Regions from separate parts of the Afifella aestuarii genome, predicted to be linked through region 1. Evidence: predicted binding sites of a transcription regulator. Region 1 holds the regulator's gene; each other region holds the start of a gene.
The links. Region 1 encodes PhoB, which activates phosphate uptake and scavenging genes when phosphate is short. Its sites were predicted from a motif close to TGTCATNNANCTGTCAT; they were not measured.
Positions count from the first base shown of each region.

Region 2: EO094_RS07730 (UDP-2,3-diacylglucosamine diphosphatase) is a predicted target of PhoB. The motif match lies at 2,420-2,436, and genes of this name have one in related genera.
Region 3: olsB (l-ornithine N(alpha)-acyltransferase) is a predicted target of PhoB. The motif match lies at 3,512-3,528, and genes of this name have one in related genera.

Region 1 is NZ_SAUF01000002.1:300,932-306,631, forward strand. It holds gene deoA (thymidine phosphorylase) at 1-1,109, shown strand, start outside; gene EO094_RS09875 (phosphopentomutase) at 1,109-2,329, shown strand; gene upp (uracil phosphoribosyltransferase) at 2,454-3,098, shown strand; gene phoB (phosphate regulon transcriptional regulator PhoB) at 3,356-4,051, opposite strand; gene phoU (phosphate signaling complex protein PhoU) at 4,069-4,755, opposite strand; gene pstB (phosphate ABC transporter ATP-binding protein PstB) at 4,776-5,522, opposite strand; gene pstA (phosphate ABC transporter permease PstA) at 5,631-5,700, opposite strand, start outside.
Region 2 is NZ_SAUF01000001.1:1,644,963-1,650,662, forward strand. It holds gene EO094_RS07720 (OmpP1/FadL family transporter) at 137-1,402, shown strand; gene EO094_RS07725 (SDR family oxidoreductase) at 1,554-2,330, opposite strand; gene EO094_RS07730 (UDP-2,3-diacylglucosamine diphosphatase) at 2,481-3,281, shown strand; gene EO094_RS07735 (glycosyltransferase family 4 protein) at 3,292-4,314, shown strand; gene EO094_RS07740 (threonine ammonia-lyase) at 4,386-5,375, shown strand; gene EO094_RS07745 (hypothetical protein) at 5,372-5,700, opposite strand, start outside.
Region 3 is NZ_SAUF01000001.1:170,643-176,342, reverse strand. It holds gene EO094_RS00750 (Tim44/TimA family putative adaptor protein) at 96-803, shown strand; gene mltA (murein transglycosylase A) at 813-1,883, shown strand; gene EO094_RS00740 (Smr/MutS family protein) at 1,885-2,526, shown strand; gene olsB (l-ornithine N(alpha)-acyltransferase) at 2,427-3,428, opposite strand; gene EO094_RS00730 (ABC transporter substrate-binding protein) at 3,784-5,049, shown strand; gene EO094_RS00725 (carbohydrate ABC transporter permease) at 5,046-5,700, shown strand, end outside.

The DNA of each region.
Region 1 (5,700 bases):
TTCTGACCTGGCCGGAGGCGGACGCGCCCATCCTCGACAAGCATTCGACCGGCGGTATCGGCGACAATGTCTCGTTGATGCTGGCCCCGATCGTGGCGGCCTGCGGCGGGCTGGTGCCGATGATTTCCGGGCGCGGGCTCGGCCATACCGGCGGCACGCTCGACAAGCTCGATTCCATTCCGGGTTATAAGACGCAGCCGGATCTTGCCACCTTCCGCAAGGTGGTGGCGGAGGCGGGCTGCGCCATCATCGGCCAGACCGGCGATCTCGCCCCGGCCGACAAGCGTTTTTATGGCATCCGCGACGTGACGGCGACGGTGGAATCGGTGCCGCTGATCACCGCCTCGATCCTGTCGAAGAAGCTCGCGGCCGGGCTTTCCGGCCTCGTCCTCGACGTGAAGACGGGCACCGGCGCCTTCATGGCCGATCCGGCCGATGCGCATCGTCTCGCCGAAAGCCTGGTGACGGTCGCAAAGGGCGCGGGCCTTCCCGCAGCCGCACTTATCACCGACATGAACGAGCCGCTCGCTTCGGCCGCCGGCAATGCGGTGGAGGTGCAGAATGCCGTCGATTTCCTGACCGGCCGGCATCGCGATCGGCGGCTCGAAAAGGTCACCATCGCGCTCGTCGGCGAGATGCTGAGGCTGGGCGGCCTTGCGCCCTCCGCGGAGGCTGGCGAGGAGATGGCGCGGGCGGCGCTTGCGAACGGCGCGGCGGCCGAGCGCTTCCAGAAGATGGTGAGCGCGCTCGGCGGACCCGCGGATTTCGTCGAAAACCCGGAAGGCCATCTGCCGAAAGCGCCGTTCACGCGCTCGGTCGGCTCCGCCAGTACGGGCTATGTGGAGGCGATCGACACACGCGCGATCGGCGTCGCCGTGGTGACACTCGGCGGCGGCCGGCGCCGGGCGGAAGATACGATCGATCATGCCGTCGGTGTGACGCAGCTTGCCGCGATCGGCGACGAGGTGGGCCCGGATCATCCGCTGGCCCTCGTTCATGCCCGCGACGAGGAGGCGTTCGCCGATGCCGCGCATGCGATCCGGCGAGCCTATCACATCGCCGAGACACCCGTTTCGGCCAATCCTCTGATTGTCGAAAGGCTGCAATGATGGCGCGCGGTTTCTTCCTGGTGATGGATTCCGTCGGCATCGGCGGGGCGAAGGACGCGGCGGAATTCGGCGACGAGGGCGCGAACACGCTCGGCCATATCGCCGAGCGCTGCGCCAACGGCGAGGCCGACCGCGCCGGGCTGCGGCAAGGCCCGCTCACCATCCCGAATATGAACCGGCTGGGCCTCGGCCGGGCGGCGGAGGCGGCGTCGGGCGCCTATCCGGCCGGTGTCGAGCGGGTTGCAGAACCCGAGGCGATCTGGGGCTTTGCCCGCGAACGCTCGCGCGGCAAGGACACGACGACGGGCCATTGGGAACTCGCCGGCTGCCCGTTGCGCGAGGCCTGGGGTTACTTTCCGACAAGCGAGCCGGCGTTTCCGGCGGAGTTGACGCAGGCGCTGATCGCCGAAGCGGGGCTGCCGGGCATTCTCGGCAACACGCATGCGTCGGGGACGGCGATCATTGCGGAGCTCGGCGAAGAGCATGTGAAGACCGGCAAGCCGATCTGCTACACCTCGGCCGACAGCGTCTTCCAGATCGCCGCGCATGAGGAGGCTTTCGGGCTCGAACGTCTCTATGAGACCTGCCGGATCGCGAGAAAGCTCTGCGACCCGTACCGCATCGGCCGGGTGATCGCCCGCCCCTTTACGGGCGACAGCGCGGAGACTTTCGCGCGCACCGGCAACCGGCGGGATTTCTCCGTGCCGCCGCCGGCGCGAACGCTCCTCGACGAGGCGAAGGAGGCGGGACGCGACGTCTGGGCGATTGGAAAAATCTCCGACATTTTTGCAGGTCACGGCGTGACGCACACGTTGAAGGCGCCGGAGAACGAGAGCCAGTTCGACAAGACGCTGGAGGCGGCGCGGGCGGCGAAGGACGGCGATCTCATCGTCACCAATTTCATCGATTTCGACCAGATCTTCGGCCATCGCCGCGATCCGGCCGGCTATGCGGCGGCGCTCGAAGCCTTCGATCGCCGCCTGCCGGAGCTCTTTGCGCTGTTGAAGCCGGGCGATCTCGTCATCCTGACGGCCGATCACGGCAACGACCCGACCTGGGTGGGCACCGACCACACACGTGAAACCGTGCCGGTTCTGGCCTTCGGTCCGGGCATCGAAGGGCGTCCGGCGGGCGAGCTTTCGACCTATGCCGATGTCGGCCAGACGCTGTCGGCACATCTTGCCCTGCCGCCTCTTGCCGCGGGCGCGAGCCTGATCTGAGGCGATTTCGCCGGTGAATATCGCCTTTCGGTTCAAGGCGGCGGGTTGACCTTGGTGCCGTGACCCATTTCACCCAGGGTGAGACAGAAGCCGCCGACGAACAAGAGACGAGAAGGAGAGGGGCGTGGACGCTTCAACGAGACGGGATGTGACCGTCGTCGATCATCCGATGGTGCAGCACAAGCTGACGATCATGCGCGACAAGGGCACGTCCACGGCGAGTTTCCGCCGCCTGTTGCGCGAGATTGCAGCACTTTTGACCTATGAGGCGACGCGCGACCTGGAATTGACGACGACGACCATCGAGACGCCGCTCGCCACGATGGAGGCGCCGACCCTGGCCGGCAAGAAGCTCGTCTTCGCCTCCATCCTGCGCGCCGGCAACGGCCTTCTGGAAGGCATGCTCGATCTGGTGCCGGCGGCCCGCGTCGCCCATGTCGGGCTCTACCGCGATCCGGAGACGCTGCAGCCGGTGGAATATTACTTCAAGGCGCCGGAAGATCTGCACGAACGCGTCGTCATCGCCGTCGATCCGATGCTGGCGACGTCAAATTCCGCAATCGCCGCGATCCAGCGCCTGAAAGAGCGCGGGGCGAAGGACATCCGCTTCGTCTGCCTGCTCGCCGCGCCCGAAGGCGTGGAACGCTTCCGTGCCGCCCATCCGGACGTGCCGGTGGTGACGGCCGCGATCGACAGCCATCTGAACGAGCACGGCTATATTCTGCCGGGCCTCGGCGATGCCGGCGACCGCATGTACGGGACGAAATAGGGTTTTTCGGCGAGTTGCCTGCTGGACGCTCTTCCCCTCGACTTGAGGATGACGAGCGCATCTGACGCAAGGGCGTTGCAGCGGGCGCCTCTCCCCAGAGGGGAGAGGAAGGGAGCCTGCCGCAGGCCCTGTTCTTCAGTTGCAGCGATGAGGGAGGGGACGCGCTTCCTGGCCGACGTCGGAGCGAAGCCACACGGGAACGAAGAAGCTCTCGCCTCCTCATCACCGCAGATCCCGGCGGGACTGTCCCGAAAAAATCAGGTCGTGACGAACTGTTCGTTGAGGGCGTAGCCGGCGCCGCGGACGGTGCGGATCGGGTCGCGCATGCGGCCGCGGTTGATCGCCTTTCTGAGGCGGCCGACATGCACATCGACGGTGCGTTCGTCGACATAGACGTCGCGGCCCCAGACGCCGTTCAAGAGCTGCTCGCGGGTGAAGACGCGTCCCGGGCTGCGCATCAGGAATTCCAGAAGCCGGAATTCCGTCGGGCCGAGATGGATCTCGCGGCCCCCGCGGAAGACGCGGAAGGTGCCGCGGTCGAGTTCGAGATCGCCGGCGGCGAGCTTGTCGGCGACCATTTCCGGACGCGTGCGGCGCAGGAGCGCCTTCACGCGGGCCATCAGCTCCGGCACCGAGAAGGGTTTGACGACATAATCGTCGGCGCCGGTGGCGAGCCCGCGGATGCGCTCGTCTTCCTCGCCGCGCGCCGTCAGCATGATGACGGGGAGTTTTGCGGTCGCCTCGCGCATTCGAACGCGTCGGCAGAGTTCGATGCCGGAAAGGCCCGGCAGCATCCAATCGAGGACCAGGAGGTCGGGCGCCTCTTCCAGAAGGCGCAATTCCGCATCGTCGCCGCGCCCGACCGTGTCGACGGAATAGCCTTCCGCCTCCAGGTTGTAGCGCAGAAGCAGCGTCAGCGGTTCTTCATCCTCGACGACGAGAATCCGGGGCACCTGCATGGCTCACTCCGTCAACCCGCGGACGGCGCAGTCGCCGCGCGTTCCATCTGCTTGCCGGTGACGAGATAGGTGATCGTCTCGGCGATATTGGTGGCGTGGTCGCCGATGCGCTCGATGTTCTTGGCGCAGAAGAGAAGATGCGTGCACATGCCGATATTGCGCGGATCTTCCATCATGTAGGTGAGCATCTCGCGAAACAGCGACACATACATGGCGTCGATCTCGTCGTCGGAGCGCCACACCGAGATCGCCTTCTGCACGTCGCGCGAGCCATAGGCGTCGAGCACGTCCTTGAGCTGGCGCAGGCCGAGGCTGGCGAGATGTTCGACACCGCGGCGAAGCTGGTGGTTCATCCGCTGGTCTTCGATGGCGAGCGCGCGCTTGGCGATGTTCTTGCCGAGGTCGCCGACGCGTTCCAGATCGTGCGAGATGCGGATCGCGGCGACGGTTTCGCGCAGATCCTGAGCCATCGGCTGGCGCTTGGCGATGACGAGGATCGCCCGCTCTTCGATCTGGTAGTGCATCTGGTTGATCTGGCGGTCGCCGAGGATGACGTCCTGGGCGAGCTGCGCATTGGTGCTCAACAGCGCATTCACCGCCTCGTCGAGCTGCTGTTCGACGAGACCGCCCATTTCGGCGATGGAGCGGGCGAGTTCCCGCAATTCCTCGTCATAGGAGGTGACGATATGTTCAGACACGGGGCTCACTCCTCTCCCGATTAGCCGAAGCGGCCTGTGATGTAGTCCTGGGTGCGCTTGTCGGTGGGGTTGGTGAACATCATGTCCGTCGGCCCCTCCTCGACGAGATAACCCAGATGGAACATGGCCGTGCGCTGCGAGACGCGCGCCGCCTGCTGCATCGAATGCGTGACGATGACGATCGTATAGTTCTCGCGCAGTTCGTCGATCAGCTCTTCCACCTTGGCGGTGGCGATGGGGTCGAGTGCCGAGCACGGCTCGTCCATCAGGATGACTTCCGGGTTCACGGCGATCGCGCGGGCGATGCAAAGGCGCTGCTGCTGGCCGCCGGAGAGGCCGGTGCCGGGTTCGTCGAGCCGGTCCTTGACCTCGTTGAAGAGGCCGGCGCGCTGCAGGCTGGTGGCGACGATCTCTTCGAGGTCGCGCTTGCCGGAGGCGAGGCCGTGAATGCGCGGCCCGTAGGCGACGTTCTCGTAGATCGATTTCGGAAACGGGTTGGGCTTCTGGAAGACCATGCCGACCCGGGCCCTGAGCTCCACGACGTCGAGCGATTTGTCGTAGATGTTCTCGCCGTCGAGCGTGATGTGGCCGGAGACGCGCGCGATGTCGATCGTGTCGTTCATCCGGTTGAGGCATCTGAGGAAGGTGGATTTTCCGCAGCCGGACGGGCCGATCAGCGAGATCACCTGATTTTCCGGCACGTCGAGATCGACGTCGAACAGGGCCTGCTTTTCGGCGTAATGGACGGACACTTTCTCGGCGCGCATTTTCGGCACGGCGGCACTCTCCTGCGGCACTTCGGGCGGCGCTTTCGTCGCCGTGGCTTTGGCCGCGCTCGGGCTGTGGCTGATATCGTTCATGGCGAATTCTCCCAGTTACCAGCGCCGCTCGATGCGCTGGCGCAGCAGGATCGCGATCGCATTGAGGCTGATCATCAGACCAAGC
Region 2 (5,700 bases), on a different contig from region 1:
ATCGTGGCGGTTTTGTCACAATCGCTTACCGAAGACGCGGAGCACGTCCGGTGTCGGCGTTCCGCGATTGCTTGTCCTAAAGACGCATGGCTTAGTGCTGCCACATGTGAGCCAAACGAATCGGGGGAGGGAGCGAATGCACAAACTGAAGAGGCATCTCGGCCATAGCGTGGCCGCCGCCGCACTCATCGCGGTGACAGCGAGCAGCATGGCGCATGCAGGCGCATTCGCGCTGCGCGAGCAGAGTGCTTATGGTCAGGGTATGGCCTTTGCCGGCATGGCAGCGGGCGGCAGCCTGTCGTCGATGTTCTGGAACCCGGCGACACTGAGCGCCGTCATGGGCTTCCAGAGTGAGAGCGTGATTTCCTATATCGCGCCGCGCTCGGATGTCGATATTCTCTCGCCCTTCCCGCAGAACGAAGGGGATATCGCCGAGAACGCGCCCGTGCCCGCTTCTTATTACGGCTACCGGGTGAACGACAACATCATCCTCGGCCTCGGCATCAACGCGCCGTTCGGGCTTGCGACGAAATACGATTACAATTCGCTCGTGCGCACCAGCGGTATTGCGGGAACGACGGAAGTCTTCACGATGGCGGCCAACCCGGTCGTCGCCTATCAGTTCAATGATTACCTCACCATCGCCGTTGGCGCGGTCGTGGAATACGCCAATGTTCGCCTGACCGGCCAAACGCTTCCGGTATTCGGTGTCTCGGCCCTCGACGATGCGGACGACGTCGGGTTCGGCATGACCGCCGGTATTCAGTTGAAGCCGATGGACGGCACGGAAATCGGTATTGGTTATCGCTCCCGCATCGACCACGATCTCGAAGGCCCGCTCGTGACCCAGATCGGGCGGTTCGATGTCGACGCAGACGGTTTCGACATGCCGGACAAGGTGAGCGTCGGCTTGCGTCAGCGCATCATGGATGGTTTCCGGCTGACGGCCGGCCTCGAATGGGCGAATTGGAGCCGCTTCCAGACGGTGACGCTGAGCGGCGCGCCGGCACCGATCCCCCTGGGCTTCGAGTATGAAGACAGCTGGTATTTCGCTCTCGGTGGCGAATACGACGTCAATCCGGACCTCACGGTGCGTGCCGGTGTGGCGCGTGAATTGTCGCCGAACGACAATGCCAACCGCTCCTTCCGCCTGCCGGACAACGATCGCTGGTGGTTCTCCGCTGGTGCGAGCTATCAGGCGACCGAGCGTTTCTCCTTCGACGTCGGCTATTCCTACATCACGGCCGATGACACCGATCTCATTCCGGCGGCTGCCGGAGGCCCGCTCTCCAACGGTCCTTTTGACGGCACCTCGGATGGCTCCGTGCACATCCTGTCTGCGGCTTTGAAGATGAAGTTCGGCGGCCCGCGCACGGAAGAGCCGATCGTCGCCAAATACTGAGGCTTCGTCGAAGTCCTGGAATTCGAAAGGGGCCGGCTGACCGGCCCCTTTTTTGTGCCTTCTGCTTTTGTGATGGCCTTGGTTCAGAGCACGGCCGTTGCGAGCATCCTTCCTCACCAAAACTGCCTTGAGGCAGGCCGTGTGGTCGCGCTCAAAAAGCGACCGGAAGCAGGCCTCCGTCGACCCGGAAATTCTGTCCCGTGATGTAGCCGGCCTGCGCCGAGCAGAGGAAGGCGGCGAGCTCGCCGAATTCTTCCGGCGTTCCGAAGCGCCCGGCGGGAATTGCAGCCGCCTCGCGCTTCGCCGCCTCGTCCTCGCTGATCCCGGTCTTTTCGGCCTGCCAGGAGATCCCCGCACGTAGGCGGTCCGTGTCCATCTTGCCGGGCAGGATGTTGTTGATGGTGACGTTGTGGGGCACGAATTCGCGGCACACTCCGGCGAGGAAGGCCGTCAAACCAGCCCGGGCACCAGAGGAAAGGTCGAGGCCCGGGATCGGCATCAGCACCGACAGGGAGGTGATGTTGACGATCCGCCCGAAGCCGCGGTCGACCATGCCGTCGGCGACGGCCTGAATGAGTTCGATCGGTGTCACCATGTTCTGGGTGACGCCCTCCAACATGTCCTCGCGCGTCAGTTCGCGGAAGCCGCGGCGGGGCGGACCGCCATTATTGTTGATCAAAATATCGACCGCCTTTGCCGCGGTGAGAACGCGCTCTTGTCCCTCACGGCTGCCGATATCGGCGGCGACCGCGGTGACGTCGGCGCCCAGAAGTCGGAGATCGCTTGCCGTTGTCTCCAGGCTCTCCGCGTTGCGGCCATTGATGATGAGCCGGCAGCCGGCTTTGGCGAGCGCTTCCGCGCAGCCTTTCCCCAGCCCGCGGCTTGAGGCGCATACGACGGCTGTCCGTCCTTCGATGCCGAGATCCATGGCGTTCTCCTATGTTTGTTGACGTTTTCTAGGGGAGGCGGCTTTTCATTCCAGCGCGGGACGCCCTGCCGCAGCTTTGCGTCGGCCGATGTCACACAACTGATACCTGAATCGGGTTTTTCATGCTTGAAAGACATGGGAAGCACGGCGATGGCTCCGCCAAATCATTTCCGGACATTGTTTCTATCTGACATTCATCTCGGCACGCGCGGGTGCCAGGCCGAGCTGTTGTTGGAGTTTCTGAAGGTGCATGACGCCGAGACGATTTATCTCGTCGGAGATATCGTCGACGGCTGGCGCCTGCGCCGGGGCTGGTACTGGCCTCAGTACCACAACGACGTGGTGCAGAAGCTTCTGCGCAAGGGCCGCAAGGGCGCCAAGCTCGTCTATATCCCGGGCAACCACGACGAATTCTTGCGCGGCTATCTCGGCAGCCATTTCGGCGGCATCGAAGTGTGTGACAGCGTCATCCATGAGACGGCCGACGGACGCCGCTTCCTGATCATCCACGGCGACCAGTTCGACGTCGTCGTGCGCCATGCCAGATGGCTCGCCTTCCTGGGCGACTGGGCCTATGTCACGGCTCTCGGCGTCAACACCTACGTCAATCAGCTGCGGCGCGCTCTCGGCTTTTCTTACTGGTCGCTGTCGGCCTGGGCGAAGCTAAAGGTCAAGAACGCCGTGAATTTCATCGGTGCGTTCGAAGAAGCGCTCTCGGCGGAGGCGCAGCGCCAGGGCGCCGACGGGGTCGTGTGCGGGCATATCCACCATGCGGCCATTCGCGACGACAGCAATGGCATCAAATACGTCAATTGCGGTGACTGGGTCGAAAGCTGTACCGCGGTGGCCGAGCATCACGACGGGCGGATGGAGATTATCCGCTGGTCGGAGATCATGCGGGCCGCCCCTTTGAGTGAGCCGCATCACGCTCCGACACCGGTTGCTGCCTGAGCATGACCCGATGAGGCTCGTCATTGTCACCGACGCCTGGTTCCCCCAGGTCAACGGGGTTGTGCGCTCGCTCAAGCGGGTTGTCGATATTCTGACCGAGGGCGGCGACGAGGTCACGGTGATCGCGCCGGAGCGCTTTTCCACGCTGCCGATGCCGACCTATCCGGACATCCGCCTTTCCGTGACGACGAAGACGCGTGTCGGCCGCATGATCGAGGCGGCGCGCCCCGATTGCATTCACATCGCGACCGAGGGTCCGCTCGGTTTTCTGGCGCGGCGCCATTGCCTGAAGACGGGGCAGCGCTTCACCACGAGCTACCACACTAAGTTTCCCGAATATGTGCGTGCGCGGGCGCCGGTGCCGCTTGGGGCGCTCTACGGGATGATGCGCTGGTTCCACAACGCCGCCGCCGGCTGCATGGTCGCGACGCCTTCTCTGGAGGCCGAGCTCACGGAACGCGGCTTCCGCAATCTGATGCGCTGGTCGCGCGGGGTCGATTCCCATCTCTTCCATCCGCGTGCCGGGGCCGACCTCGGATTGCCGCGCCCGGTATTCTTGAATGTCGGCCGTGTCGCCGTGGAAAAGAACCTCGCGGCGTTCACGTCGCTCGACCTGCCCGGTTCCAAGGTCGTCGTAGGCGACGGGCCGGCCCTTGCCGATCTGAAAGCGCGTCATCCGGATGTGCATTTCCTTGGAGCCATGGAAGGCGAGGAGCTTGCCCATGCCTACGCGGCTGCGGATGTTTTCGTCTTTCCGAGCCTGACGGACACGTTTGGCAACGTTCTCCTGGAGGCGCTCGCCTCCGGCCTGCCGGTTGCCGCATATCCCGTCACCGGCCCGAGCGATGTGATCGTGGAACCGGAGATCGGGGTTTTGAGCCAGGATCTGCGGGCTGCGGCGCTTCAGTGCCTCGATCTTTCGGGAGAGGCGGCGCGGGCCTATGCGACGCGCTTCAGCTGGGATGCGAGCGTGCAGGAATTTCGCGAGAATCTCGTCAAGGCACAGGGGCCGGACTGCCAGCTCGCCGCATGACGTCGTAGAATAGCGGATACGATACTTTTCTACCTCTTCAAAGCGGATGAAAAACGCCTTAAGGGCGATCCATGACCCTGCCGGTTTCTCTCAACGATATCGAGGCTGCTGCGACCCGCCTGCAAGGGCGAGCCATGCGGACGCCTCTCATTGCTGCGCCAGCCTTGTCGGAGCAATTCGCCGCCCGCGTCTTCCTGAAGCCGGAATGCATGCAGCGGACCGGCTCGTTCAAGTTTCGCGGAGCCTACAATGCGCTGATGGCGGCGGGCGACGCCGCTGCGGGCGGCGTGGTCGCCTGTTCGTCTGGCAATCACGCCCAGGGCGTTGCGGAGGCGGCGCGTCTCGCAGGCGTGCCGGCGACGATCGTCATGCCGGAAGACGCGCCAGCGGTGAAGGTCAATCGAACGCGCGCGGCGGGCGCCCGCATCATCACCTATGATCGTGCGCGCGAAGACCGCGAGGAAGTGCTTGCGGACCTCATCCGCCGCGAGGGCGGCTTTCTGATCCATCCCTATAACGACACCAAGGTCATCGCCGGGCAGGGAACGATCGGGCTCGAGATCGCCTCTGAACTCGCCAATATGCGGCTTGTCCCGGACATCGTGATGATGCCCTGCAGCGGCGGCGGACTGGCTGCCGGCGTGTCGCTCGCGGTGACCGAGCGCGCGCCGAACTGCCGCGTCCTTGCGATGGAGCCTGAAGGCTTCGACGATTATGGGCGATCGCTCGCCGCCGACCAGATCGTCAGAAACGAGCGAACCAGCGGCTCCGTCTGTGACGCGTTGCTGGCGCCTGCACCTGGGGAGATCGGCTTCGCCATCAATCGCGAGCGTCTGTCGGGAACACGCACGGTGAGCGACGATGCGGCGCTCAATGCCATCGCCTTTGCCTATGAGCGTTTTCGGCTGGTGCTGGAGCCGGGGGGCGCGCTCGCCCTTGCCGCCTTGCTGTCGGGTTCGGTCGATGTGCGCGGAACCGTCGTCGTTTTGGTTCTCTCCGGCGGCAATGTCGACGATTCCGTCCTGGCGCAGGCGCTCGCTCGTTATCGCTCGGCGGCTTAGTGGTTTTCTTCCGACGCCCGGTCGCGGTCGTCCCGGCTTTCTTCCGACGCGGTGCCGAAGGGACGGAATTGCTTCAGACGCTCCAGAATGTCAGCCGTCTGTCCTGCGGTTGCCGCGGCATCGGGTGCTGCGTCGTGCAAACCCGCGGCAAGCACCATCAGATCCTGACGCGCCCGTCCCGGCGGCACATTGCCCGCAATTCGCGTCAATTCACGCGCGATCTGACTCGGCTTCAGCTGCGTGCGCAGTGTGCTGACATTCATCGCAAGCCTCGTCATCGCCGTCATCAGCGAACGGGTCTCGGTGCGACGCGAACGGCGCACAT
Region 3 (5,700 bases), on a different contig from region 1:
AAGACTTTCCTGTGACCTGCTGGACTCGGCCAGGATCGTGCTTACATTGCCGGGAAAGAAAGCGAACGCCCGTAGGGAGCGTGCACGATATCGGCATGAGCGGCTTTTTCGACATTTATTCTCTGATCTTCCTGGTGATCGCGGTCGTCATTTTTATGCGTCTCGGCAGCGTCCTGGGCCGTCGCACCGGCAGCGAACCCTCGCCCTATGAGAACGGCCGCAAACCGCCTGTCGCAGCCCGTCATACGGCCGAGAACGTCGTGACCCTGCCGCGTCCCGGTCAGGTGCCCGAGCGGGAAATGCCGAGCACTCCCGATTGGAGCGCTCTGAAGCGCCATGCCAAGCCCGATACGCCGCTTTATGACGGGCTTGTGGCGATTAGCCGCGCGGATCCCGCCTTCGAGCCCGATTCCTTCCTGGAAGGTGCAAAATCCGCCTACGAGATGGTCGTGCAGGCCTTCGCTGCGGGAGACCGCACCACCTTGCGGTCCCTTCTCTCCGCCGACGTTTACGAGAGCTTCGCTACTGCCATGAGCGAGCGGGAGCAGCGCGGTGAGAGGCTCGAGACGAGCTTCGTCGGCTTCGAAAGCGCCAAGCTCACCGAGGCGGAGCTCGAAGACAAGGTCGCGCGTGTTTCCGTCCGCTTCAAATCCGAGATCGTCTCCGTCACCTACGACAATGAGGGTCGGGTGATCGAGGGCGATCCCAACACAGTCCAAAAGCCCGATGAGGTCTGGACCTTCGCCCGTGCCACGACGAGCCGCGATCCCAACTGGGAGCTGGTCGCAACCGGCTCCAGCTGAGCACCGCCGGTGGCTGGAGATGCCCCGACCTCGTCCATCGCAAAGCTGACCTTGTCCCCCTCCGACGCGGACGAGTGTCGTCAGCTGTCTCTCAAATCCCTCGCAGGCTGGCCTGAGGACGATCATCGCGCCGCCTTTCGGGCCTTCCGCAAATCGGCGGAACGGCTCGGCGCTGAGGAAACATCCTCGCCGGACATGCTTCCGGGTCTGAAGGCGGCCGCGGAGGGTGCGTTGCGTGTGCAGGCCGACCCGTCATCCGCCGAAGCTCGCAGCTTCTTCGAAACCTTTTTTGCGCTGGCGCCCTCCGCCACCGAGGGCCTCCTCACTGGCTATTACGAACCCGTAATCGAAGCCCGGCGTGAGCCTTCCGACGCGTTCGGCGTGCCGATCTATCGGCCCCCCGACGAGGCCGTCCAAATCGAGATCACGGACCGGCCTCCCCTTTGCCCCGATCGCTCGGCGATCGAAGCCGGTGCCTTGGCGGGCCGCGGTCTCGAGCTCGCCTATGTGGCGGATCCCGTCGATCTCTTTTTCATCCATGTTCAAGGCTCCGCACGGCTCTCTCTCGGTGACGGCCGGCATATGCGCATCGGCTTTGCGGGCAAATCGGGCCATGCCTACACCTCGATCGGCCGCCTCGCCGTCGAGCGCGGCTATCTTGCCAGGGACGCTGCCGGAAAAGCCGGCCTCGAACATTGGCTCAAGGCGCATCGCCAGGCCGGACGCCGCCTCATGGCCGAGAACCGGTCGTTTATTTTTTTCAAAGAGATTATCGATCTCGCCTCCGAAGACGGCCCTTTGGGGGCGGCCGGTGTCCCGCTCAGCGCCGGGCGCAGCCTCGCCGTCGATCCGGGCTTTGCCGCCCTCCATCTGCCGGTGTTTGTCTCAGCGCCCCCGCTTCCAGGCTTCGGGCCAGGCCCGTTCTGCCGCCTGATGGTCGCGCAGGATGTGGGCTCGGCGATCAAGGGCGCGGGGCGGGCCGATATCTTTGCAGGTTCAGGCGAGGAAGCCGGGAAGGCCGCCGGCGAGATCCGAGATCGCGGCGTCCTGCGTCTCCTTCTCCCGAAAGCGACGGTCTGAGATGGCCCGCAAACAGCTTTCGTCCGAGGACAAGGCGCTTTGGGATAAGGTTCGCCGGACCGTACGGCCCCTGAAGAGCCGGTCCCTCAGCGACGAGCTCGCTGCTCAGGCAGCGACGCCGCAGGGTGATGCGGCGCCCCAGACGAGCGCCTCCGCCATCACGGCGGGAAAGCGCAGCCCAGCTCCACCACCCGTCGACGCGGTCTTTTCTCCCGAACCGAAACCCCGCACCGCACCGCACGCCGCCGCAGCGCTTGAGCCCCGGCTGAAGCGCCGTCTCCTGCGCGGCCGCCTTGAGCCCGACGCGCGCATCGACCTGCACGGCATGACCCAGCAACGCGCCCATGATCGCCTCCTGGCATTTCTGGGGGGCGCGCAGGCGCGCGGCCATGTCCTGGTCCTCGTCATCACCGGCAAAGGCCGTTCGGAGGGCGAGGGGGTGTTAAAAACGATGGTGCCGCGATGGCTCGCAGAGCCCGCGTTCCGCGAGCTCGTCGTCGCTTATGAGCACGCCTCACGCCATCACGGAGGCGAGGGGGCGCTTTACGTCAGGTTGCGCCGCAGCGGCACGAACCGCCGCCGCCCGGACGGCGGAGCAGGCGCCGCGAACCGGCTCGCGTCATTGCCGAAATGGTCCACATAGCGCGGGTTGAGCGCGCTGACCGGCAGGATGATCAGGATATCCGTTGTGCCGAACTGATAGTCGACGACGGCACCTTCACCGATATAGCCGCCGAGGCGGAGATAGCCTTTGATCAGCGGCGGAAGCTGGCGCAGCGCCGCCTTGGCGTCGATCTCATCCGCAGCCATGCGGTTCATCTCGACGTAACGCTCCTCGACCGCCCGCACCCGCCATTCTTCCGGCGCCAGCGCGTTGTGATGCAGGAAGCTCAAAGGCAAAGCGAGCTTGTCGGGATCGGTGCCCGGAATGCTGGCACAACCGATCATCACGTCCATGCCGTGCATCAGCACGTAGCTCCAGATGCCGTGCCAGAGGAGCTCAACCGTCCGCTTGTCGCGGTAGGGTTTCAGCACGCAGGAGCGGCCGAGCTCCAGAAAGCGCAGATGCGGATAACGCGCGACGAGTGATCCGACATCATATTCCCCGGCCGAGTAGAAGCCGCCGTTGATCTCAGCAATTTCCTGCCGCAACAGCCGGTAGGTGCCGACGATCTCGGGCTTCGAGCGCAGGAATGGTCGCCGTGGGACGGCGTGATCGAGCACCAGAAGATGATCGCAGATGAGGTCGTAAGGATCGGCGTCGCGCCGCCGCTGATAGGTTTCCTCGTCGGCTATGGCTGCCATCTCTTCGTAGAAGACGTGATAGCGCAGCCCTTGCGAACGTCGGATCTCAGAGGGCGAGCGGGCAAGCCGCGCCTCGAGATCTCCGAGCCGTCCGAGGGTTCCGATATGGCGGGCTGCCCGCCAAGGGGCGCGACCCGGTTTTGCGAATGGGCGTACGAAACCGCTGCCCCGAGCTCTTCCGAGACCAGGCGCAAAACGCCGCACCAGTCGTCGCGGAGAGAGATGATGCCGTCCCTGCATGGCCTCCCTGCCCCTGGGGAATCTCGATCTCATGCGCTCTCCTTAAACGATCGCGCCGACATCGACCAGAGTTGCCATATTCCATAAGAAAAACATGACATTGGAGTGACGTGGCCGGCCTTGAGAGGAGTGGAGGCACGATCACGGTCGATTGGTCGCGGCAAGCTTTTGCGCAATCCAAGGAAAGAAGAAAAGCACAGAATCGACAAGATCGCGGCCAGCCCTCCCGCAAAGGACTCCCAATATGCCGCCGTGACCGGCTAGACTTTCCCCCAACCAGCGCTGCGGATGATCGTTGAGATACGAACGCAAGACAGGAAAGAGCCGGGAAACACCGGCCGGATGGGAGGGGAACATGCGGTTTGGCCGCGCGGCGATGGCCGTTGCTGCGACATTGGCTCTTGCAACCGGCGAGGTTTCTGCCGCCGAGCTTTCGATTGTCTCCGGCTCCGTCGGTGCCGATATTCAGGAATTGCGCACGCAGCTTGCGGAATTCGAGGCGGAAACCGGCCACCAGGTCGACATCGTCGAGATGCCGGCTTCGACGAGCGACCAGTTCGGGCAATATCGCTTGTGGCTGGCGGCTGGCACCGACGATATCGACATCTACCGTGTCGACGTCATCTGGGCGCCTCAGCTTGCGAATCAGTTCGTTGATTTGCGCGACGCCATGGCCGACGTCATCGGCGACCATTTCCCCTCCGTGATCGAATCGCAGACCGTCGAGGGGCGGCTCGTCGCATTCCCCATGTATACGGATGCGCCGGCTCTCTTCTATCGCAAGGACCTTCTGGAAAAATACGGCAGGAAACCGCCCACGACGTGGGAGGAGCTGACCGAGACCGCCAAAGAGATCCAGGATAAGGAACGCGCCGCCGGCAACGGTCAGATCTACGGTTTCGTCTTTCAGGGCGCCCCCTATGAGGGGCTCACCTGCAACGGGCTGGAATGGGTCGCCTCGAGCGGCGGCGGGCAGATCGTTTCGCCTGAGGGCGAGATCACGATCAACAACGAGAGGGCCGTCCAGGCGCTGGAGCGGGCGCATGGCTGGGTGAGGGACATCGCCCCTGCAGGTGTGCTCGCCTATAAGGAAGAGGAGGCCCGCGGCGTCTGGCAGACCGGCAATGCCGTCTTCATGCGCAACTGGCCTTACGCCTATGCGCTGTCGAACGGCGAGGATTCTCCGGTCAAAGGCAAGTTTGAGGTGACGACGCTGCCGGCCGAGCCTGGCAGCCAATCGGCTCCCTGCCTCGGCGGCTGGAACCTCGCCGTGTCGAAATATTCCAAGCACAAGAAAGAAGCGATCGAGCTCGTCCGCTTCCTGTCGTCCCGCCGGGCGCAGAAGGAGCGGGCGCTCACTTATGCGCGGCTGCCGACGATCCCAGCGCTCTATGACGATCCGGACATCGCCGAAAGCCAGCCGATCATCGCCGAATGGGCAGATGTCGTCGAAAAGGCGGTGCCGCGGCCCTCCGCCCCCACGAAGCGGCAGTACAACGAAGTGTCGAAGGAGTTCTGGACGGCCGTCAACGAGACGCTTGCAGGCGCGGCATCGGCGGAAACCAACCTTCAGACGCTGGAACACCGGCTGCGCCGGCTGAAGCGGGACGGCTGGCGATGACGAACGCGACCCTGGGCGCCCCGCCGACCGACGAGGCGATGCGGACTGAAGAACAGCCCGCGGCGCGCTCCGCGCTTTCCAGGCAGCGGCTCGCCTCCGCCTGGCTCTTTCTCACGCCGATGCTCGCCGTCCTCGCTTTCGTCGCCGGCTGGCCGCTTCTGCAGACGATCTGGTTCTCCTTCACCGATGCGAGTTTGGCCGATCTCGACGCCGCCCGATTCGTCGGCCTGCGCAACTATTTCGAATATGTCGATTATGGCGACGGGACCGGCGAATGGTTCGGCCTCTTCTTTGACGCTCAATGGTGGAACGCGGTGTGGAACACCGTCTATTACACCCTTGTCTCCGTCTCGATCGAAACCGTCTTCGGTCTCATCGTGGCGCTCGTGCTCAACGTCCCGTTTCGTGGGCGCGGCTTTGTGCGCGCTGCCGTTCTCATCCCTTGGGCGATCCCGACGATCGTCTCGGCCAAGATGTGGGCTTGGATGATGAACGACCAGTTCGGCATCCTGAACGACATGTTGATGTCGGTCGGCATCCTCTCCCATCCGATCGCCTGGACCGCCTCGCCGGAGACGGCGATGTGGGCCGTCATCATCGTCGATGTGTGGAAGACGACGCCGTTCATGGCGCTTCTCATCCTCGCCGGGC